4 regions of the Pseudomonas sp. Irchel s3a10 genome follow, and region 1 is predicted to be linked to each of the others. Evidence: predicted binding sites of a transcription regulator. Region 1 holds the regulator's gene; each other region holds the start of a gene.

The links. Region 1 encodes sigma-54, which starts transcription at its own class of promoters, with help from an activator protein. Its sites were predicted from a motif close to ANTGGCATNNANNTTGCTNT; they were not measured.
Region 2: glnK (P-II family nitrogen regulator) is a predicted target of sigma-54. The motif match lies at 2,633-2,652, and genes of this name have one in related genera.
Region 3: CKW11_RS18410 (CmpA/NrtA family ABC transporter substrate-binding protein) is a predicted target of sigma-54. The motif match lies at 2,271-2,290, and genes of this name have one in related genera.
Region 4: flgB (flagellar basal body rod protein FlgB) is a predicted target of sigma-54. The motif match lies at 2,562-2,581, and genes of this name have one in related genera.

Annotation. Positions count from the first base shown of each region.
Region 1 covers NZ_FYDR01000009.1:55,332-61,127, reverse strand. Annotated here, with positions in the region: gene CKW11_RS22885 (KpsF/GutQ family sugar-phosphate isomerase) at 1-139, shown strand, start outside; gene CKW11_RS22880 (HAD family hydrolase) at 139-663, shown strand; gene lptC (LPS export ABC transporter periplasmic protein LptC) at 672-1,244, shown strand; gene lptA (lipopolysaccharide transport periplasmic protein LptA) at 1,231-1,776, shown strand; gene lptB (LPS export ABC transporter ATP-binding protein) at 1,776-2,501, shown strand; gene CKW11_RS22860 (RNA polymerase factor sigma-54) at 2,691-4,184, shown strand; gene hpf (ribosome hibernation-promoting factor, HPF/YfiA family) at 4,258-4,566, shown strand; gene ptsN (PTS IIA-like nitrogen regulatory protein PtsN) at 4,579-5,043, shown strand; gene rapZ (RNase adapter RapZ) at 5,046-5,796, shown strand, end outside.
Region 2 covers NZ_FYDR01000003.1:418,826-424,621, forward strand. Annotated here, with positions in the region: gene CKW11_RS11910 (secondary thiamine-phosphate synthase enzyme YjbQ) at 79-504, opposite strand; gene CKW11_RS11915 (ammonium transporter) at 719-2,056, opposite strand; gene glnK (P-II family nitrogen regulator) at 2,093-2,431, opposite strand; gene CKW11_RS11925 (accessory factor UbiK family protein) at 2,845-3,105, shown strand; gene CKW11_RS11930 (Bro-N domain-containing protein) at 3,467-3,991, shown strand; gene CKW11_RS11935 (HigA family addiction module antitoxin) at 3,986-4,255, opposite strand; gene CKW11_RS11940 (hypothetical protein) at 4,508-4,972, shown strand; gene CKW11_RS11945 (YifB family Mg chelatase-like AAA ATPase) at 5,356-5,796, shown strand, end outside.
Region 3 covers NZ_FYDR01000006.1:40,919-46,714, reverse strand. Annotated here, with positions in the region: gene rlmKL (bifunctional 23S rRNA (guanine(2069)-N(7))-methyltransferase RlmK/23S rRNA (guanine(2445)-N(2))-methyltransferase RlmL) at 1-148, opposite strand, end outside; gene rmf (ribosome modulation factor) at 681-896, shown strand; gene CKW11_RS18415 (quinone-dependent dihydroorotate dehydrogenase) at 1,163-2,182, opposite strand; gene CKW11_RS18410 (CmpA/NrtA family ABC transporter substrate-binding protein) at 2,405-3,616, shown strand; gene CKW11_RS18405 (ANTAR domain-containing response regulator) at 3,632-4,207, shown strand; gene CKW11_RS18400 (NarK/NasA family nitrate transporter) at 4,571-5,782, shown strand; gene CKW11_RS18395 (bifunctional protein-serine/threonine kinase/phosphatase) at 5,790-5,796, shown strand, end outside.
Region 4 covers NZ_FYDR01000002.1:599,624-605,419, reverse strand. Annotated here, with positions in the region: gene flgE (flagellar hook protein FlgE) at 1-895, opposite strand, end outside; gene flgD (flagellar hook assembly protein FlgD) at 926-1,651, opposite strand; gene flgC (flagellar basal body rod protein FlgC) at 1,667-2,110, opposite strand; gene flgB (flagellar basal body rod protein FlgB) at 2,114-2,521, opposite strand; gene cheR (protein-glutamate O-methyltransferase CheR) at 2,889-3,716, opposite strand; gene CKW11_RS08255 (chemotaxis protein CheV) at 3,763-4,695, opposite strand; gene flgA (flagellar basal body P-ring formation chaperone FlgA) at 4,778-5,539, shown strand; gene flgM (flagellar biosynthesis anti-sigma factor FlgM) at 5,700-5,796, shown strand, end outside.

The DNA of each region.
Region 1 (5,796 bases):
ACGGCCAGAGATGCTCGCCGCTGAAGCCCTGAAAATCATGGAAGACCACCGAATCAACGCACTGGTGGTCGTGGACGAAGAAGATCGCCCGATCGGCGCCTTCAACCTCTCCGATCTGCTGCGTGCAGGAGTGATGTAATGACAACCGATCTGCTGCAGCGCGGCAAAGCGATCAAACTGGCGGTGTTCGACGTCGACGGCGTCCTCACCGACGGGCGCCTGTACTTCCTCGAAGACGGCAGCGAATTCAAGACCTTCAACACCCTCGACGGCCAAGGCATCAAGATGCTGATGAATGCCGGTGTCGAGACCGCCATCATCAGTGGCCGCAAGACGCCGGTGGTTGAACGCCGGGCGAAGAACCTCGGCATCCCGCACCTGTTTCAGGGCCGCGAAGACAAATTGGTGGTTCTGGACGGTCTACTGGCGCAACTGGGCCTAAGCTATGAACAGGTCGCCTACCTCGGTGACGATTTGCCTGACCTGCCGGTGATCCGCCGCGTAGGTCTGGGCATGGCCGTTGCCAATGCTGCCGATTTCGTGCGCGAACACGCCCATGGCGTCACTCGGGCCCGTGGCGGCGAAGGTGCCGCCCGCGAATTCTGCGAATTGATCCTGCGCGCCCAGGGCCGCCTCGATGCGGCCAACGCCGCGTACCTGTGAGCCAAACCATGTTTAGCAAAAAATTTCGCAACTTCCTGCTGTTCGGCTGCATCGCCGCCATGTTTGCGGCGGTCGGCTACTGGAACATCAGTCCGGAACGCTTCCTCGACAAGCCTGTGGCCAAAGTCGAAGACACCGCTATCGACTGGTACGCCACCAACACACACACTCTGCAATACTTGCCCGACGGCAAAGTGCAGTACGAGATGACCTCCGACAAGGCCGAGCACGTCAAGGCAACGGACATCACACTCGTGACCAAACCCGACCTGAACATGTACCGCGGCACCGAATTTCCGTGGCACGTGACCAGTGAGCGTGGCGAAGTGAATCCGGACGGCACGCAGGTCGAACTGATCGATTCCGTGCGCATCAAGCGCACCGACGAAAAGAACCGCGATCTGCTGGTCACCTCCACTCGCATGACGGTGTTCCCGCAGCAACAATATGCGCAGACCGAGCAACCCGTTAGAATCGACGGCGCTGGCGGTGTATCGACTGGTGTAGGAATGAAAGCGTATTTGAAGGAAAGCAGGATACACCTGCTATCGAACGTAAGAGGACAGTATGAGGCTCGTTAAAACCCTCCCTATTTTGCTCAGTCTGGGCGCAGCACTGGGAAGCGTGAGCGCCTGGGCTCTGCCGAACGATCAGCAGCAACCTATCCGCATTCAGGCCGACGACGCCCAGCTGGACGACAAGAACGGCATCGCCACCTATAAAGGTGACGTGATCATCACTCAGGGTTCGATGAAGGTGACCGGCAATACCGTGACCATCACCCGCACCCCGACCGGTGACATCGACGTGGTGACTTCGGTCGGCAACCTTGCCTACTTCGAGCAACTGCAAACCCAGGGTGACACCAAGCCTGTTCAGGGTTGGGGCGTGACGATTCAGTACCATGCCGCGCAAAACCGCGTCGTGCTGATCGACAAGGCCAAGGTTGTCGACAAGGACAACAACACCACTCAGGGCGAGAAAATCGTCTATGACACGGTGAAGAAGCTGGCCAGTGCCGGTCGCGCTACCGGTAGCAAAGTCACCGAAGCACGTCCGCGTATCGACATGGTGATCCAGCCGAAGAAGAAAACCGACGAGAAAACCCAGTAATGGCAACTCTGAAAGCTCAACACCTGGCCAAGGCCTATAAAAGCCGCCAGGTTGTGCGCGACGTCAGCCTGTCGATCGACAGCGGCCAGATCGTTGGCCTGCTCGGCCCGAACGGCGCGGGCAAGACCACCTGCTTCTACATGATCGTCGGCCTGGTGCAGGCCGATCAGGGCCGAGTACTGATCGATGATCTGGACGTCAGCCATCAGCCGATGCACGGCCGTGCCAAGGCCGGTATCGGCTATCTGCCGCAGGAAGCATCGATTTTCCGCAAACTGTCGGTGGCCGATAACATCATGGCCATCCTCGAAACCCGCGCGGAACTCGATAAGGCCGGTCGTCGCAAGGAACTGGAAAGCCTGTTGCAGGAGTTCCACATCAGCCACATCCGCGACAACCTCGGCATGAGCCTGTCCGGTGGTGAACGCCGCCGGGTGGAAATCGCCCGCGCCCTGGCGACCGCACCGAAATTCATCCTGCTCGACGAACCGTTCGCCGGTGTCGACCCGATCTCGGTCGGCGACATCAAGCAGATCATCCACCACCTCAAGGCCAAGGGCATCGGTGTACTGATCACCGACCACAACGTGCGTGAGACCCTGGATATCTGCGAGACCGCCTACATCGTCAACGACGGTCAACTGATCGCTGAAGGCGATTCGGCGACCATCCTTGCCAACGATCTGGTGAAGGAAGTGTACCTGGGCCACGAGTTCCGCCTCTAAAGCGCGATCACATTCGGCCAGCCGATCGGGTGCTGTAACGTTGAAGCTGATTTTTTATACGCTTTTATTGTTACAGCGCTCTAGGCAAACACGACAGTTTCAGGCATATAATTTGCTTAAGTTTGGCGCTCCGGCGCCCTGTAGTGGATGGCGCATGCGCGCCGGCGAATAAGGTGTTAAGCCCCTGCCATGAAACCATCGCTAGTCTTGAGAATGGGCCAGCAGCTGACGATGACACCGCAGCTGCAACAGGCCATCCGCCTGCTCCAATTGTCGACCCTGGACCTGCAACAGGAAATCCAGGAGGCCCTGGAATCCAATCCGATGCTCGAACGCCAGGAAGAAGGCGACGACTTCGACAATACCGATCCTTTGGCCGACAACGCCGAACAAAAACCCAACACCGACATTCAGGAACCGTCCTATCAGGAAGCCGCCCCGACGGTGGACAACCTGGAAGATGGCGAATGGAACGAGCGCATTCCTAACGAACTGCCCGTTGATACCGCCTGGGAAGATGTCTACCAGACCAGCGCCAGCAGCCTGCCCAGCAGCGATGACGACGAGTGGGACTTCACCACCCGCACCTCCGCCGGGGAAAGCCTGCAAAGTCATCTGCTATGGCAATTGAATCTGGCGCCGATGTCCGACACCGACCGCCTGATCGCCGTGACCCTGATCGATTGCATCAACAATCAGGGCTACCTCGACGAAACCCTAGAAGAAATTCTCGACGCCTTTGATCCGGAGCTCGACATCGAGCTGGACGAGATCGAAGCCGTTCTGCATCGCATCCAGCAGTTTGAACCCGCCGGCATCGGCGCGCGCAACCTCGGCGAATGCCTGCTGCTGCAACTGCGTCAGCTCCCGGCCAAGACCCCGTGGCTCAACGAAGCCAAACGTCTGGTCAGCGATTACATCGATCTGCTCGGCAGTCGCGACTACAGCCAGTTGATGCGGCGCATGAAGCTCAAGGAAGACGAGTTGCGCCAGGTCATCGAACTGGTGCAAAGCCTCAATCCGCGCCCGGGCTCGCAGATCGAATCGACCGAAGCCGAATACGTGGTGCCCGACGTTATTGTGCGCAAGGACAACGAGCGCTGGCTGGTTGAGCTGAACCAAGAGTCGGTGCCCCGTCTGCGGGTCAATGCGCAGTACGCCGGTTTCGTCCGTCGCGCCGACACCAGTGCCGACAACACCTTCATGCGCAATCAGCTCCAAGAGGCGCGCTGGTTCATCAAAAGCCTGCAAAGCCGCAACGAAACGCTGATGAAAGTGGCCACCCAGATTGTCGAGCATCAGCGCGGCTTCCTGGAATATGGCGATGAAGCCATGAAGCCGTTGGTCCTGCATGACATCGCCGAGGCGGTCGGCATGCACGAATCGACGATTTCCCGGGTCACCACCCAGAAATTCATGCATACCCCGCGCGGTATTTATGAACTGAAATACTTTTTCTCCAGCCACGTCAGCACCTCCGAAGGCGGCGAATGCTCGTCCACGGCGATCCGCGCGATCATCAAAAAACTGGTTGCGGCGGAAAATCAGAAAAAGCCGTTGAGTGACAGCAAGATCGCTGGTTTACTGGAGGCACAAGGCATTCAGGTGGCTCGCCGCACCGTCGCCAAGTACCGCGAATCCCTCGGGATCGCGCCTTCGAGCGAACGCAAGCGGTTGATGTAAGCCACGTTACAGCGTTCCAGTGGCAGGCTCTTCGGCCTGCCGCTTTATGCACTGGCAACGAAGGAGAAGCTGTATGCAAGTCAACATCAGTGGACACCAACTGGAAGTGACCGAACCTCTGCGCACCTACATCAACGAGAAACTCGAACGATTGGAGCGCCATTTCGACAAGATCACCAACGTGCAGGTCACGATGTGTGTCGAAAAGCTCAAGCAGAAAATCGAAGCCACCTTGCATATACCCGGCAGCGAAGTGGTCGCCAACGCAGAAGATACCGACATGTACGCTGCGATCGACTCACTGACCGACAAGCTGGATCGCCAACTCAAAAAGCATAAGGAAAAGACCCAGAGCCTCCTTCAGGGCGCAACCGGTCGTTAACACCCCCAACCCATGATCCGACTTGAAAGCATCCTGACCCCCGGCCGTTCCCTGGTGAACGTGCCGGGCGGCAGTAAAAAGAAAGCCCTCGAACAGATTGCCAACCTCATCCATAAAGAAGTGCCGGATCTGGCCATGCAGGATGTTTTCGAGAGCTTGGTAGCCCGTGAGAAACTCGGTTCCACCGGTTTCGGCAACGGTATCGCCATTCCCCACTGTCGCCTCAAAGGCTGCGAATCGCCTATCAGCGCGCTGATGCACCTTGATGCCCCCATCGATTTCGATGCCATCGACGGCGCACCGGTCGACCTGCTGTTTGTTCTGCTGGTCCCGGAAGCGGCCACCGATGCCCACCTGGAATTACTGCGCCAGATCGCCAGCATGCTCGATCGCAAGGAAGTGCGCGAAAAACTGCGCAGCGCACCGAGCAACGAAGCCTTGTATCAGGTCGTCCTGAGCGAGCAGAACGGTCATTAATCATGCGTTTGATCATCGTCAGTGGCCGTTCCGGCTCGGGTAAAAGCACCGCCCTGGATGTCCTTGAGGACAACGGCTACTACTGCATCGACAACCTGCCGGCCGGCCTGCTGCCGGAACTCGCCGAACGCGCCCTGATTCACACCGAGCTAACCCAGCCGCTGGTGGCCGTGTCGATCGATGCGCGCAATCTGCCGAGCCACCTGTCGCGTTTCCCCGAACTGCTTGAAGAAGTCCGGGCCCGGCACATCCAGTGCGATGTGTTGTATCTGGATGCCGACGATGAAACCCTGCTCAAGCGCTTTTCGGAAACCCGCCGACGCCATCCGTTGAGCAATGCCGATCGCTCGCTGGCCGAGGCAATCAACGATGAGACCGCCCTGCTCGGCCCGATCGCCGATCTGGCCGACCTCAAGGTCAACACCACCAATCTCAATCTGTACCAGTTGCGTGACACCATCAAGCTGCGACTGCTGAACCAGCCGGAGCCGGGCACGGCGTTTCTGGTCGAGTCGTTCGGCTTCAAGCGTGGCATGCCAGTGGACGCGGATCTGGTGTTCGACGTGCGCTGCCTGCCCAATCCGTACTGGAAACCGGAACTGCGTGCACAATCGGGTCTCGACGCACCTGTCGCCGAGTACCTGGCTGCACAACCGGAGGTTGAGGAGATGTTCCAGGACATCTTCGGCTACTTGAACAAATGGCTGCCACGCTTTGCCGCGAGTAACCGCGCCTATGTCACCATTGCCATTG
Region 2 (5,796 bases), on a different contig from region 1:
GCAGATTAGTTATAGACCAGCTTTGGCGACTGTCGAAAGCCGCCGGAAAAAAATCGGTAACCATTGGTGACCAACGGTTTACGCCCCTTCACCGTGCAAGGTGGCGAGGACTTTACGGGCACCGCCATGATCACGGTGCTCGCCCAGATAAACACCTTGCCAGGTGCCCAGTACCAGTCGCCCTGCCGAAACCGGCAGACTGATCTGGCAGCCAAGTACGCTGGCCTTGAAGTGCGCCGGGAGGTCGTCCAGGCCTTCGTCGTTATGCTCATAGCCGTCTGTTCCTTGTGGGATCAGACGATTGAAAAATCGTTCGAAGTCGCGACGAACCGCCGGATCGGCGTTCTCGTTGATGGTCAACGACGCCGAGGTATGCTGCAGCCACAAATGCAACAGACCGACCCGGCACGCCTTGAGTTCAGGCAGGCCGGCGAGTAACTCGTCCGTTACCAGATGAAAGCCCCGGGGCCGTGCCCGCAGGGTTATCAGAGTCTGTTGCCACATACAGTTCTCCGCACGTTCGGGGCGCATTCTAGCGCGCTCTGGGAAAAAACAAAGGCCCTAATATTCCTGCAATGATGTAAGCGATTGGCCGCAGAAAAATGCCCGTCGTAAACACGACCAAAGCCGTACGAAAAATCCTTTCAGCCTTCCTTTCAATGACAAATTCCAGGCAAAAAAATGCCCGGCGAACCGGGCAAGTTTTTAATGCGCGTACTTACAGGTTGTAGCCGCGTTCGTTGTGTTGTGCCAGATCGAGGCCCACCGACTCTTCTTCCTCGGTTACACGCAGACCCATGACGGCGTCCAGAACCTTGAGGATGATGAAGGTGACGATCGCGGTGTAGATCACCGTGAAGCCAACGCCTTTGACCTGAATCCAGACCTGCGCGCCGATATCGGTAACGGTGCCGAAACCACCCAAAGCAGGTGCAGCGAACACACCGGTGAGGATTGCGCCGAGGATACCGCCGATACCGTGTACGCCAAATGCGTCGAGGGAATCGTCATAACCGAGTTTGCGTTTCAGGGTGGTGGCGCAGAAGAAGCACACCACGCCCGCCGCCAGACCGATCACCAGTGCGCCCATCGGGCCCACGGTACCGGCAGCCGGAGTGATCGCCACCAGACCGGCAACCACACCCGAGGCAATGCCCAGTGCACTTGGCTTGCCGTGGGTGATCCACTCGGCAAACATCCAGCCCAGTGCAGCCGCAGCGGTAGCAATCTGAGTGACCAGCATCGCCATACCGGCGGTGCCATTGGCCGCAGCAGCGGAACCGGCGTTGAATCCGAACCAGCCGACCCACAGCATCGCCGCGCCCATCAGGGTGTAACCAAGATTGTGCGGAGCCATCGGGGTGGTCGGGAAGCCTTTGCGCTTGCCCAATACCAGGCAGGCAATCAGACCGGCCACACCGGCGTTGATGTGCACCACGGTGCCGCCCGCGAAGTCGAGTACGCCCCAGTCCCACATCAGGCCGCCGTTGCCGGACCAGACCATGTGCGCGATCGGTGCATAGACGAGGGTGAACCAGATGCCCATGAAGATCAGCATCGCGGAGAACTTCATCCGCTCGGCGAATGCACCGACGATCAGCGCCGGGGTGATGATCGCGAAGGTCATCTGGAAGGTGATGAACACCGCCTCAGGGAACAGCGCCGCAGGGCCGGTCAGGCTCGAAGGCGTGACACCGGCGAGGAATGCCTTGCCCATGCCGCCGAAGAACGAGTTGAAGTTGACGACGCCCTGCTCCATGCCGGTGGTATCGAACGCAATGCTGTAGCCATAAATGACCCACAGGATGCTGATCAGACCGGTAATGGCGAAGCACTGCATCATCACGGAAAGAATGTTTTTCGAGCGAACCATGCCGCCGTAAAACAGCGCCAGGCCCGGGATGGTCATGAACAGCACGAGGGCTGTCGAGGTGAGCATCCAGGCGGTGTCGCCGGAATTGAGGACCGGGGCCGCCACTTCGTCTGCCGCCATTGCAAGGCCGGGCATTACGATGGACAACAGGGCTCCTAGCCCTGCGAATTTACGCAGAGTCATATTGTTTTCTCCTGGGGCGTTGGGGTTTGTGGCGGCTTAAATCGCGTCGGTATCGGTTTCGCCGGTACGGATGCGGATCGCCTGTTCCAGATTGACCACGAAGATCTTGCCGTCACCGATCTTGCCGGTGTTGGCCGCCTTGGTGATCGCCTCGATCACCCGATCCAGATCCTTGTCGTCGATGGCCACGTCGATTTTCACCTTGGGCAGAAAATCGACCACATATTCCGCGCCGCGATACAGCTCGGTGTGACCCTTCTGCCGGCCGAAGCCTTTGACTTCAGTAACGGTAATGCCCTGCACGCCGATTTCGGACAGCGACTCGCGCACGTCGTCCAACTTGAACGGCTTGATGATGGCAGTGACTAGCTTCATGAAACTCTCTCCCGAATTGGTGGACTTGCCCCAGGAAAACAAACCCGACTCAAGTCTAAGCGCAGTGCCTGGCTTTGTAACGCATCGTCGGCCTTACCTGCCCGACTGACGCCAGCTAACCGCTGCCGACGAAACTCCCCGTCCCGCCTGCCGCACTGCATTCGTCACAGCGACTGCATCAGTGCATGGGTCACTACCGACTAAGCAGAAAGCTTGCCATCTCGCCAAATTCCACTGATTTCAATCCCTTGGCCGCTGCCACAGGCGTTTGCCCGAAAAACGCCCGACGGTTACGCACAACAACGGTGCGCTGCCGTCCGTCCGCCTGCGCGAAAAGCGTGCATCCCTCCCTGCGAGATTGACTATAGACACTGCGTGATACACTGCCGGCCATTGTTTACAGGACACTTCCCATGCTCGCGCCCAAAGACTTCCTCGACGCCCTGAGCGGCACCGCCTCCCGCCTGTTCAGCGGCGACACCCCGCTGCCGAAAGCCGAAATCGAAAGCCAGTTCAAGATGCTGCTGCAGAGTGCGTTCAGCAAACTCGATCTGGTGAGCCGTGAAGAGTTTGATAGTCAGATGGTCGTGCTGGCCCGCACCCGCGCTCGCCTCGAAAGCCTTGAGGCGAAAGTCGCAGAGCTGGAAGCCAAGCTGACGCCGCCGGCCGAGTAACACCGCCCCCCCTGTAGGAGCTGCCGAAGGCTGCGATCTTTTGATCTTCAGCCCTTCAATCATCTCGGCAACGTCCTACAACCTGAATGACCGCCGTCCGATTGCGCCGAAAAGCCCAGGTTTCTAAGCTCACCCGATGCTGAATGTTCAGCACCGGGTTTGGCGACCTGGAAAGCTTAAGGCGCACGACTACCATCTGATGGCGGCTAGATGTACCGCCTCATCGAGTTATGGCGGTTGTGCGTGGGAGATCTTCGGGTCTGCCGGGTTCCTTTTGCTCCGGTTCGCCAACCCGCGTACAACTGCCTCCCGATCGTTTGGCGACGATCGAGGGCAGCCCTAAAGCAAGAGGAGCTGTTCGATGAATCAAGATGACACTTACCTAACGCCTCACATCTTCACCCGCCACAAACTCCCCCTCCACGCCCTCCTCATCCAGAACCAACCCTGGTTCTGCGCCCGAGACCTGAGCCGCCTGCTGCACATCTACCTAAACGAACGCATGCTGCGAAAACTCGACCCCGACCAACACCAGACCCGCAAAACCCTGATCCACAACCAAATCGAAAACACCCTGCTGATCAGCGAATCCGGCGTCTACGCCCTCCTCGTCTACCACTACTGCCCCGAATACCGAGCCCTGCGCGAATGGCTTACTCACCAAGTCATCCCGACCCTGCGCGACACCCAACACCCCACCACAAGCGAACGCCCACACCTGAGCCTGCTCAGTTGGCCGGATATGTCGTTGAGCTTGTTGCACTGGAATAACCAGCCGTGGATTCGGTTACAAGATGTGCCGAAGATGATGGTGGAGCGGGAAATGCCGAAGCGCGAGGCGGGGCCATGGTGGAAAAGGGCTTCGCGGGTGCTGCAATCGCTATAAACCCGCATGCCGGAGCTGGGCCCTGCGCAAATCGTAAGTCGATTGGAGATTCATCCAGAACTCTGGCGTAGTGTTGAGATGAGTGGCAAGACTGATTGCCAGATCGGCGCAGATCCTTAGCTGGCATTTCACAAGCTTTTCGATCTCACTTTCGGGCCAGTTCGTGGGCATGGCCAGATCCATGGCGGTCATGCCCAACGGCTCCATGAATTCCTTATTCAGAACCTCGCCCGGATGAATCGGGCGCATACCAGTGCGGTTCATTTCTCGACTCCAGAGGCTGCATTGAGTGGCCAAACTGGAGCATCCGATTCAGGAAAACAAGACCATCAAAACCGTTTTGCCGGCGTCCTACAACTAATAGGGCATAACCCTACGAGAATCAGCGTCTGCGCCTGATTCCGTGAGTTCTTGGCTGTGATTAGGCTGGTGGCTTTCGCCTGCGCTGGTCGATCCTATTCGTCGAGTTCCAGGCGATACACATTGATCGCCAGACACTCTGGTTCTGGATCCCTCTTGTCTGATTTGCTCAAGCTCAAAGAAAACACGCTGGTTCAGCATCCAGATGGTGGTTACATCTTTGGCACGATCCCCGATATGCCAAAATTCGGCTTGCCAGGCGGGAAGATTTATCTGCGGGTAGGTATTCACCGTCGAGCGAATAGTGGTTTTGGCGTAGTGCACATTTGGGAAGCCCATAGTGCCGATTTGCTCAAGCATGGTTGCCAGACTGCCGATGGGGTAGCAGCGATTGTTGCGAAAATGATCGTCCCGGGAGCACAAATCTATTGTGAGTTCAAAGAACAGCGATGTGGAAACAGGGTCGCGGTACTGAGGACATCTATGGGAACACTGATTCTCGAACCACGACACGAGCGCGCCGCAGGATTTGGTTATTTCGTGGTGACTTGGTATCCGCAAAAACGCGCACATGGCACGTTAGTGGGGCAGATACCACGAGTACCATCAAATCAGAAATAAAAAAAGGCGTCCGATGGACGCCTTTTAAGTATTTTTTGAGGAGTAGTCGCAGCGATTCTTTAGCTCCTGGCTTTACGGCCTTGGGTTCAGAATCCGACAGGCTAGCCCGTCGTCACTACTTCAGAGAAACCAGCTTTCTCTGCTGCCAAAAATGCGGGGGAGCTTTTGCTGGTGCCCAGTCCCGACGAATGCGCAGTTGCAGTCCTCGAACGGGATGATCCGTCAATGCCGGTCGAGAGTCAACGGTCCAATTCAGGCAAGCAATGACAGCCCATCGGGTCTTGATACGTCTTGTAAACCTCTATTTCAGCACTGAAACCCGGCTCAACTATCCTTCAAAAACCCGCAGGAAGCGGCTCCCCGATTCAGCTCAAGGAATGACCATGTCCCTCTCCATCGTCCACAGTCGCGCCCAGATTGGCGTGGATGCTCCCGCCGTTACCGTCGAAGTTCATCTGGCCAACGGTCTGCCGTCGCTGACCATGGTTGGCCTGCCCGAGGCGGCGGTGAAGGAGAGCAAGGATCGGGTGCGCAGCGCGATCATCAATTCCGGGCTGCAGTTTCCGGCGCGGCGGATCACCCTGAATCTGGCGCCAGCGGATCTGCCCAAGGATGGCGGGCGCTTTGATCTGGCGATTGCCCTGGGGATTCTGTCGGCGAGTGTGCAGGTGCCGTGTCTGACGCTGGATGAGGTGGAATGCCTTGGTGAATTGGCGTTGTCCGGCGCTGTGCGGCCGGTACGCGGGGTGTTGCCGGCGGCACTGGCGGCGCGCAAGGCCGGGCGGGCATTGGTGGTGCCGCGGGCGAATGCCGAGGAGGCGTGT
Region 3 (5,796 bases), on a different contig from region 1:
GGCGATAAGCGGTTTCCATGGTCGCCATGCCACGCACGGCGGAGGTGTGCTCGCGGGCTTCTTCAAGGCCAAGCCCGACGGCTTCCTCGATGAGCAGGCCTTCAAGGCCTTTGGGGCAAGTGAGGAAGAGTTCGAAACGGTCGGACATGGTATTTCCAGAGCCTTTGGCTAGTGAACCGGCAACGCATTGCCGATCCGGTTTTCAATCAGGCGCTTTTCTAAAAGAGCGCCCGCGTGGCACGAAGGTGTGCCGTTCCATCCCCGCTGCTCGGGTTAAAAGAGCTTAGATGCCGGGACAGAGAAAATAGTTGATGAAACAAAAAGTCTTAAAGCGACCCTTCGTCGCTTAGTAACCGAGCGTAAACGTGGGTCATTCTCACTAAAGGATTAACCCCATCATCCAGCGCGGGGCCGATCATACCGGGGTTTGCGGAAAAAACGTTCATGAAACCGGTCGTTACTTATGGCTGTAGCACTATTTTCGTTACGTCCTTATGACAAAACGATCATTCCCTCGGTGTGACTCATTGGTTAGAACTGACCACAGGTTGACGTCGCAACGGCGTCAACACCTTGGCTCGCCACGCCGGCAGCGAGCCGCCCAACGGCAGAGTTTTTTCTGCCAGACCTCGATTGAGGTCAACGCGACGAAAACAGTCAACAAGTGAGGGAAACACCCTATGAGAAGACTTAAGCGTGATCCGTTGGAAAGAGCATTTTTGCGCGGATATCAATATGGCGTTGGTGGCAAATCCCGCGAGCTTTGCCCATTTACTCTACCGTCGGTACGTCAAGCCTGGATCAACGGCTGGCGAGAAGGACGCGGCGACAACTGGGACGGTATGACCGGCACTGCGGGAATCCACAGACTCAACGAACTTCACGCCGTCGGCTGACACAGGGCACTTATTGCAACACGACAATCTGAATTTTTAGCGACTTACCATGCACGTCCTTCCCGGACGGCGGGCTACGGCCCAGGGGCTCCTTCGAGGAGCCCTTTTTTATGCCTGAAAATGCAATCCCCTGTGGCGAGGGAGCTTGCTCCCGCTCGGCTGCGCAGCAGTCGTAAATCCTGAATCCTCGCTATACCTGACAAACTTGGGGCTGCTTCGCAACCCAGCGGGAGCAAGCTCCCTCGCCACAGAGCCCTCAGAAAACCTCAGCGCAGGGCGGCGATCGCGTCGACCGATTCACGAATCAATGCCGGGCCCTTATAGATGAAGCCCGAGTAAATCTGCACCAGACTCGCCCCCGCCATGATCTTCTCGGCCGCATGCTTGCCTTCGGTGATGCCACCAGCCGCAATGATCGGCAACCGACCACCCAGCTCCGCCGCCAACACCTTCACGGTATGCGTGCTCTTGTCACGCACCGGGGCGCCGGACAGACCGCCCGCCTCGTCACCATGCTCCATGCCTTCGACGCCAACGCGACTCAGGGTGGTGTTGGTGGCGATCACCGCGTCCATCCCGGTTTCGATCAATGCCTGCGCGACCTGCGCGGTCTCCTCGTCAGTCATGTCCGGGGCGATCTTGATCGCCAGCGGCACATGTTTGCCGTGGCGCAGGGCCAGTTCGGCGCGGCGCGTGGCCAGATCCGCCAGCAACTGCTTGAGCGAATCACCGAACTGCAGGCTGCGCAGGCCCGGGGTGTTCGGCGAGCTGACGTTGACCGTGACATAGCTGGCGTGGGCATACACCTTGTCCAGGCAAATCAGGTAGTCGTCCACCGCGCGCTCGACCGGAGTGTCGAAGTTCTTGCCGATGTTGATCCCCAGCACGCCCTTGTATTTGGCCGCCGCGACCCGCGCCAGCAGGTTATCCACGCCGAGGTTGTTGAAACCCATGCGATTGATGATCGCCTCGGCCTCCGGCAGGCGGAAGATCCGTGGTTTCGGGTTGCCCGGTTGCGGGCGCGGAGTCACGGTGCCGATTTCGACAAAACCGAAACCCAGTTGCGAAAAGCCGTCGATGGCCGCGCCGTTCTTGTCCAGACCGGCCGCCAGACCCACCGGGTTCGGAAAGTCCAGGCCCATGACCGTCACCGGCACGTTCGCCGGTTTCTTGCACAGCATGCCGTTAAGGCCCAAACGCCCACCCGCGCCGATCAGATCCAGCGACAGGTCGTGGGAGGTTTCCGGGGAAAGTTTGAACAACAGCTGACGGGCCAGGGTGTACATGGGCGGCGATGACTCGGGCGGCGAAAAGAGGCGGCGATTATAGCCGGGCATCGCCCCCCGGCGCGAGGCGCACAGGCAAATCCGCCTGACTGGCATATGCCTTGCACCTTCCGGGTTATCAACCCACAGGCCAATGGCGGCGTGCGGGCACGGACAATGGCGTCGTCCTCAGGTTTGCTCGGGCAAAGCCTGGGACGGCGTTTTTTTTGAGGGTGGCTTTATATGAGTGATTCGTCCGTCGGGCCGCTGGCCTGGGTCAACGGCAGTGATGCTCCGGAAAAAAGTGTGATCAACCTCGGCTTCATGGCCCTGAGCGATTGCGCTTCAGTGGTCGTGGCCGCGACACAGGGCTTCGCCCAGCCCTACGGCCTGACGATCAACCTCAAGCGCCAGGCGTCCTGGGCGACGTTGCGCGACAAACTGGTCAGCGGTGAACTGGATGTCGCCCACAGCCTGTACGGGCTGATTTACGCGGTGCACCTGGGCATCGGCGGCGTAGCGCCGAGCGACATGGCGGTGCTGATGGGCCTGAACCAGAACGGCCAGAGCCTCAACCTCTCCCACGGTCTGCAACAACTGGGCGTGACCAGTCCTGAAGCACTCGATCGGCACGCGCACCAAACCCGCGCAAAACTGACCTTCGCCCAGACCTTCCCCACCGGCACCCATGCGATGTGGCTTTATTACTGGCTGGCGAGTCAGGGCATTCATCCGTTGCAGGACGTCGACAGCGTGGTGGTGCCGCCGCCGCAAATGGTTGCGCATCTGCAAGCCGGGCGTATCGATGGTTTCTGCGTCGGTGAACCGTGGGCGGCCAGCGCCGTGCAACAGGATCTGGGATTCACCCTCGCCACCAGCCAGAGCATCTGGCCCGATCATCCGGAAAAGGTCCTCGGCTGCACCCGCGCGTTCGTCGAGCAATACCCCAACACCGCACGGGCGCTGGTGATGGCAATCCTCGAGGCCAGCCGGTTCATTGAGCAAAACCCGGAAAACCGCCGCAGCACCGCGCAGTTGCTGAGCGCGCCGGAATACCTCGACGCCCCGCTGTCCTGCATCGAGCCGCGTTTTCTCGGGGACTACGCCGATGGCCTCGGCAATCGCTGGCAGGACCCGCACGCCCTGCGCTTCCACGGCAACGGCGAGGTGAATCTGCCATACCTGTCCGACGGCATGTGGTTCATGACCCAATTCCGTCGCTGGGGCCTGTTGCGCGAGGATCCCGACTACCTCGCCGTTGCGCGTCAGGTTCAGCAACTGGATATCTATCGCGAAGCGGCCACCGCCGTCGGTGTCGCAGCCTGGGGCAAGGAGATGCGCAGCAGCCAGTTGCTCGATGGCAAAGTCTGGGACGGCAGCGATCCGGCCGCTTACGCCCGCAGTTTCAAGCTGCACGCCCTGAGCGACGCCGCTCCTCTTCTCGCTCGCCGCTGACAGGAGACCGCCAATATGCTGCGCATTCTGCTGATCAACGACACCGCGAAAAAAGTCGGCCGCCTGAAAGCCGCGCTGACCGAGGCCGGTTTCGAGGTCATCGATGAGTCCGGCCTGACCATCGATCTGCCGGCGCGCGTCGAAACGGTGCGCCCGGACGTGATTCTGATCGATACCGAGTCACCGAGCCGCGATGTCATGGAGCAAGTGGTGCTGGTCAGCCGCGACCAGCCCCGGCCGATCGTGATGTTCACCGACGAACACGACCCGGGGGTGATGCGTCAGGCGATCAAGTCCGGGGTCAGTGCCTACATCGTCGAGGGCATTCACGCCCAGCGCCTGCAGCCGATTCTCGATGTGGCGATGGCGCGCTTCGAAAGCGACCAGGCCTTGCGCGCGCAACTGCTGGCCCGCGATCAGCAACTGGCCGAGCGCAAACGCATCGAACTGGCCAAAGGGCTGCTGATGAAGATGAAGGACTGCAATGAAGAAGAGGCCTACACCCTGATGCGCCGCCAGGCCATGAGCCGCCAGCAGAAACTGATTCAGGTGGCGGAGCAGATCATTGCGATGAGTGAGTTGCTTGGCTGAAGGCCTGCGCTGGCTTTCCGGGCCCCTTCGCGAGCAAGCCCGCTCCCACATTTGGAATGCATTCCCCTGTGAAGCAGGTCGGGGTTCCACTTTGAAATGCATTCCCTGTGGGAGCGGGCTTGCTCGCGAAGGCCGCGACGCCGTTTCACTTATTGGCACAAATCTGGCTAAGCATTCAGCACAGGTAACCAACGGCGGTTGCCCCACCCACGACAAAGACGTCGCTCACCCGTTCGCCCAACCGGCGTATCAGGTGGCGGCGTTTTTGCGTTTTGGCCCCACAGCTCGGGGCCGGTGGTGCGGCCGTGGCGGCGCTCCACCTGCTGTGACTCCTTTCGAGACTCTTTTCAGCTGAGGTGCGCGATGAATTCAAGCTTCTGGAAATCCGGCCACACCCCGACCCTGTTCGCAGCCTTTCTGTATTTCGACCTGAGTTTCATGGTCTGGTACCTGCTCGGCCCGTTGGCGGTGCAGATCGCCGCCGACCTGCACCTGACCACGCAACAACGCGGGCTGGTGGTGGCGACGCCGATTCTGGCAGGTGCGGTGCTGCGCTTTGTGATGGGCATGCTGGCCGATCGTCTGTCGCCGAAAACCGCCGGTCTGATCGGTCAGGTGATCGTGATCTGCGCGCTGTTCGGCGCATGGAAACTCGGCATCCACAGTTATGAACAGGCGCTGATCCTGGGACTGTTCCTCGGCATGGCCGGTGCTTCGTTTGCCGTGGCCCTGCCGCTGGCTTCGCAGTGGTATCCGCCGCAGCATCAGGGCAAGGCCATGGGTATCGCCGGCGCCGGTAACTCCGGCACCGTGTTTGCCGCACTGATTGCCCCGGTGCTGGCTGCGGCGTTCGGCTGGAGCAACGTGTTCGGTTTCGCCCTGATTCCGTTGATCCTGACGCTGGTGCTGTTCGCCTGGCTGGCGAAAAACGCCCCGCAGCGGCCCAAGGCCAAAGCCATGGCCGACTACTTCAAGGCCCTTGGCGACCGCGACAGCTGGTGGTTCATGTTTTTCTACAGCGTGACTTTCGGCGGCTTCATTGGTCTCGCCAGCGCCCTGCCCGGCTACTTCAACGACCAATACGGTCTGAGTCCTGTCACGGCGGGTTACTACACCGCTGCCTGTGTGTTCGGTGGCAGCCTGATGCGTCCACTGGGCGGCGCGTTGGCGGATCGCTTCGGCGGCATCCGCACCTTGTTGGCGATGTACACCGTAGCGGCAATCTGCATCGCCGCCGTCGGTTTCAACCTGCCCAGTTCCTACGCCGCATTGGCGTTGTTCGTCTGCACCATGCTCGGTCTCGGCGCCGGCAACGGCGCAGTGTTCCAGTTGGTGCCGCAACGTTTTCGCCTGGAGATCGGCGTGATGACCGGGCTGATCGGCATGGCCGGCGGCATCGGCGGTTTTGCCCTGGCGGCCGGCATGGGCGCGATCAAGCAAAGCACCGGCAGCTATCAACTGGCGCTGTGGTTGTTCGCCAGCCTCGGCGTGCTGGCGTGGTTCGGCCTGCACGGGGTCAAACGTCGCTGGAGAACCACCTGGGGTTCGGCGGCGGTCACCGCTGCGCGAGTCTGAGGCGTCGATGCCCC
Region 4 (5,796 bases), on a different contig from region 1:
TCGAAATGGTAATGCCGGCCGTGTTCGCAGCGGCACCGTTAGGTTTGAAGGTACCGTTGACCACGTTACCCGGTACCCAGCCGGTGAGCTTCAAGTCGCTGCTGATCACTGGACCAGGCAGGGTGCTGACCTGAGTCAGTTTGCCAGCGGAGTCAAACGTCATGGTCGAAGGTGTCGGCGCGGTGACCTTCGGATCGCTACCGGTAGCGTCCGGGTTACGCCCGTCTACCAAGGTGTAGACCTTCCAGGTGTTGGCACCGGTCTTGACCACGTACTGATCCATCGGGTGCATGTTGCCCTGACTGTCATAGATCGGCGTGCTGAACGATTTGGTGTAGGTCGCGAGGTTGGTCGGGTCGAATTTGCCGGCGGCCACGGTGTCGTCGATCACCGGAGCGGTCGAGTCCAGGTTGATGGTCGACGTCACCAGCGAGGTGGACTTTGGCGCCAGGTTCGAGGTGTCGATTTTCAGGTCGGTCAGTACGCCGTTGATGACCTTGCCGTTGGCATCCACGCCGTAGCCCTGCAGACGCGAGGTGTAGTCGGTGTTGGTGATGTAGCCTTTATCGTCGACCTTGAACGTACCGGCGCGGGTGTAGGAGATCGAGCCGTTGTTGCTCATGGTGAAGAAGCCCGAACCGTTGATGCCCATGTCCAGCACGTTACCGGTGTTGTTGATGTCACCTTGGGTGAACTGCTGGGAAACGTTGGCCAGGCGCACGCCGTTACCGATGACCTTGCTGCCGGTACCCAGGCGAGTGGCCGAGTAAACGTCTGCGAACTCTGCACGGGACGATTTGAAACCGGCGGTCGCGACGTTGGCGATGTTGTTGCCGGTCACGTCCAGTTGTTTGTTGGCTGCATAGAGACCGCTAAGGCCGATATTGAAAGACATATTCCACTCCTTTGTGCCGGTTAGTCGGCTCTATATACCAATGGTTTGTACTTTGGACAGGGCGACGGTGCCCTTGCCGGACAGGTTGAGCATCAGCTCGCCACCGGTCTGGCTGATGGTCACGCTGTTGACCGTGGCTGGCAGGTAGGTTGCCAGGTCGGTCGCGGTGCCATTGATCGATGCGTTGGCTTTGACGGTATAGGTACCGGTCTTCACCAGATTGCCGTCCTTGTCCTTGCCGTCCCAGGTGAAGCTTGCGCTGCCTGCGGCGCGACTGCCCAGATCGATGGTGCGAACCACCGTGCCGCTGCTGTCGGTAATGCTGACGGTGCCACCGGCAATCGACGACGGCACGGTGACCGAACCGGTCATGCCTTTGCTCGGGTCGTCCAATTGAACGGTGTTGGTCTGCACGATCACGTTACGGCCAACCAGCGACGATGCCTGCAGGGCTTGCGAGGAGCTGTAGTTGCCGGCCAGCGAACTGACGGTGCTGTTGAGGGTGGTGATGCCCTCAAGGCTGCTGAACTGCGCCAACTGTGCTACGAAGGCACTGTTGTCCTGCGGATCGAGCGGGTTCTGGTTTTTCAGCTGGGTGACCAGCAGTTGCAGGAACGCGTCCTTGCCCAGCGCTTGGCCGCCGGTGGCGCTGTTGGTGGCCGAAGCAATGCCACCGGTGGTCGAACTGGTCTTTTTCGACGAGTTCGCCAGGATGTCATTCATGCTCAGGCTGCTGGTGGTATCGGTAACGCTCATGGCAGTCGCCCCTTATTACTGACCGAGGGTCAGTACCTTCTGCATCATGGTTTTGGCGGTGTTCATCATTTCGGCGTTGGTCTGGAACGAACGGCTCGCGGAAATCATGTCAGCCATTTCTTCCACCACGTTGACGTTCGGGTAGTAGACGTAGCCCTTGGCGTCAGCGGCCGGATGGTTCGGCTCGTAGCGCGCTTCGAGGTTGCTCTGGTCTTCGACCACGCCAAGTACCTGCACGCCCTGCCCTGCGGCGTCCTGGCTCTGGAACAGCGAGTTGCTGCCAGTGTTCTGGCCGCCCTGGAACATGGTGGCGAACACCGGGTGACGGGCGCGGTAGGTCTGGTCGATGCTCGACGAGACTGTTTCGGCGTTGGCGATGTTCGAAGCCACGGTGTTCAGACGCGTGGTTTGTGCGCTCATGCCGCTGCCGGCAATGTTGAAAACGCTGGACAGGGACATGGATTACTCTCCGCGCAGGGCTGACACCAGCCCTTTGAATTTGCTGTTGAGCAGGGTGAAGCTGGCCTGGAAGCCGACCGCGTTTTCCGCGTAATTCGACTGCTCAAGCTGGGCGTCCACGGTGTTCTGGTCGATCGAAGGCTGCATCGGCGTGCGATACATCAGCGACTCGTCGCCATTGCCCAGGCCTTCAGCTTCGATGTGACGGCTGTTGGTCATGTTCAGGGCGATGGTGCCGTTGGCGTTCTTCTGGGTCTGTGCTTCAAGCACTTTGGAGAAGTCCAGATCCCGAGCCTTGTAGTTCGGGGTATCGGCGTTGGCGATGTTGTTGGCCAACACTTCGGCACGCTGGGCGCGGAAGCCCAATGCCTTTTCGTGAATGCCGAGCGCTTTATCGAAGCTGATGCTCATGTCGGGAACCTTCGGGTGACCGGTTTTTCGTAACTGAGCTTTAGCAAGCGCCGTGCCAATCAGAAGACCCCCCGTAAACCGGGGCTTTGCGAGGAATCGGCAAAGCGGCAATGCCAGAAAAGCGGCAAACGGTTTCCGCCAGATGCCGCTTTTCTGCCGCCTGCCCCCTCCCACCGACACCGTACGACTGTGGGAGCGGGCTTGCTCGCGAAGGCGTCATCTCAGTCAATATTTGTTTTCCTGACACACCGCCTTCGCGAGCAAGCCCGCTCCCACAGGGGATTTGTGGTGTGTGAGGGAGATAATTCAGGCACAAAAAAACGGCAGGCCTTTGCGGGCCCGCCGTTTTTTCGTATTGCCGATGCAATCACTTCGCCTGGTAAATGATCCCCGGGCTGCACTGGACCATCTGGTAATGATCCGGCAAACCGTTCAGCGCTTCGGAAGCGCCAAGGAACAGATAGCCGCCCGGCTTCAGCGTGCTGTGAATGCGCAACAGGATGTCTTTCTTCACCTCGGCGGAGAAGTAGATCAGCACGTTGCGGCAGAACACGATGTCGAACTTGCCCAGACTCGCGTAGCTGTCGAGCAGGTTGAACGAACGGAATTCCACCCGGTTCTTGATCGGCGCCTTGATCACCCAGCGCCCCGGCCCTTTCGGATCGAAGTAGCGCTGCAGACGATCGGCGGACAAACCGCGGCCGATCGCCAGGCTGTCGTACTCGCCGGTCTTGCAGTTGGTCAGCATGCTGCCGGACAAGTCCGTGGCAACGATCTGCACGCCCATCTTCAACTGACCGAGGTTGCTGCGCTCGAACTCATCGATCGACATCGACAGCGAATACGGTTCCTGACCCGACGAGCACGCCGCCGACCAGATCCGCAGACGCTGGTTGGGACTGGCCTTGATCGCCTCGGGCAGCACCTTGTTCTTCAAGACTTCAAACGGATAGGTGTCCCGAAACCACAGGGTTTCGTTGGTCGTCATGGCATCGACCACCTGCTCGCGCAAACCGCTGCGCGGCTGGGTCTGGATGCGCTGTACCAGCTCACCCAGGGACTTGATGCCTTGCTGCTCCATCAGTTTGTTGAGACGGCTCGAGACCAGGTACTGCTTGTTTTCACCGAGCAAAATGCCACAGGCTTTTTCCAGGAAGACCCGGAATTGTTCGAAATCCAAATTACCCGTAGACAATGATGCCGCCTCTTAAATCGTGTTGACCGCCAGGGACAAAAGGCCCCTAGCTGATATCTGCTGCTTTGATCCGGTCGACTACCCGGGATGCCAGGTCATCAGGACGGAATTTGGCCAGGAAGTCATCGGCACCGACTTTCTTGACCATCGCCTGATTGAATACCCCCGACAACGAAGTATGCAGGATGATATGAAGCTTTTGCATGCGCGGGTCGCTGCGGATCTCCGCCGTCAGGGTGTACCCGTCCATCTCCGGCATCTCGATGTCGGAAATCATCATCAGGAACTCTTCTTCCGGCTTCTTGCCCTCTTCGACCAGCTTGCGCAGGTAATCCAGCGCCTGCTTGCCGTCGTTCAGCGCCACCACTTCGACCCCGATCGTCTGCAGGCAACGCGTGACCTGCTTGCGCGCCACCGACGAGTCATCGACCGTCAGCACCCGCAGCGACAACGCCTTGCTCTGGGTTTCGACATCGACCACACCGACCGAAATCGCCTCAGGCGTCGGCGCCACTTCCGCCAGCACCTTCTCGACATCGATGATTTCGACTAACTGATTGTCGACCCGAGTCACAGCCGTCAGGTAGTGATCGCGCCCGGTGCCTTTGGGCGGTGGATGGATCTCCTCCCAGTTCATGTTGACGATGCGCTCCACCGAGCGGACCAGGAAACCCTGGGTCTTGGTGTTGTACTCCGTGATGATCACGAACGGACTGTTCTTGTCTTTCAACGCCCCGGAACCAGTCGCCATTGCCAGATCAAGGATCGGAATGGTCGCCCCCCGGATATTCGCCACCCCGCACACGACAGGACTGGACTTGGGCATCAACGTCAACGACGGGCATTGCAGCACTTCCCGCACCTTGAACACGTTGATTCCGTAGAGCTGTTGGCCGTCGAGACGGAACAACAACAGCTCCAGGCGATTCTGCCCCACCAGTTGCGTGCGCTGGTTCACCGAATCCATTACACCAGCCATGCCCAGACTCCTACACCAACGCCAAGTGTTGTTGCGACGCACATTCATTGCTAAACGGCACGGCGCTTGCTTTTTAACTCGTATGAACGCTCAAACGACATTTTTTCGACGCCTGACCTACCGCACCCGCAAAGCGCTGTGCGCGGTGTCTGCCGTCTGCTTTTTCTTCGCTGGCAGCCCTGCCGGTGCTGATACGGTTACCTTGCCTGACATGCTTATCGGCGTCACTCAGGGCTTTCTTGAGTTCACCGTAGAAGACTATCTGGCTACCAGTCAAACGGAAGGCCGCTACGAAATCGAGGTCAACCAGCTCGACCCGCGCATGCGCATGCCTATGTGCGACAAGGAATTGACAGCCTCGCTGGAGAGCCCGGCGCGGCCGCTGGGCCGGGTTACGGTCAAGGTCCGGTGCGAAGGAAGTTCGCCGTGGACGGTGTTCGTGCCCGCTCAAGTCCGCCTGTTTCGCGAGATTGTCACCACCACCCGTCCGCTCAAGCGCGCCGGGATTATCGGGCCGCAGGACGTGACCTTGCGCGAGCGCGACGTCAGTGTGATCAATCAAGGTTTCCTGACCTCGGTAGACGAGGCGATCGGGCAGAAATTAACCCGACCAACGGTCGCCGATCAGGTCATTACTCTGGTGCATCTGGAACAGGCAGAAGTGGTGCGCAAAGGTGATCAAGTGGTCATCACCGCCCGCAGCGGCACGCTCGCCGTGCGCATGCCCGGTGAAGCCCTGGCCAACGGCGGTCTGAAAGAACAGATTCGGGTGAAAAACCTCAATTCCAACCGTGTGATCAAGGCGCAAGTCGTTGCGCCGGGCCAGGTGGAAGTGGCCATGTAAAACGCTCTCGCAGAAAACTGGCGCCAGCCCCGACGCTTCCCTAAACTGTGCCGCAGCAGGACACGCTTCGGCACATGCAGCTCATTGCAAAGTGAGCCTAAAGTTTTCCAGGGAATGGCCGAAAACATGGCAAGCGTCCAAATTCCCAGAGGTTTTTAACATGGTCATCGATTTCAGCCGTCTGAACAGCTCCTCGTCACTTACGGGCAGTACACGTACCAGCAACGCCAAGGAAACCGCCGAATCCGGCACCTCCG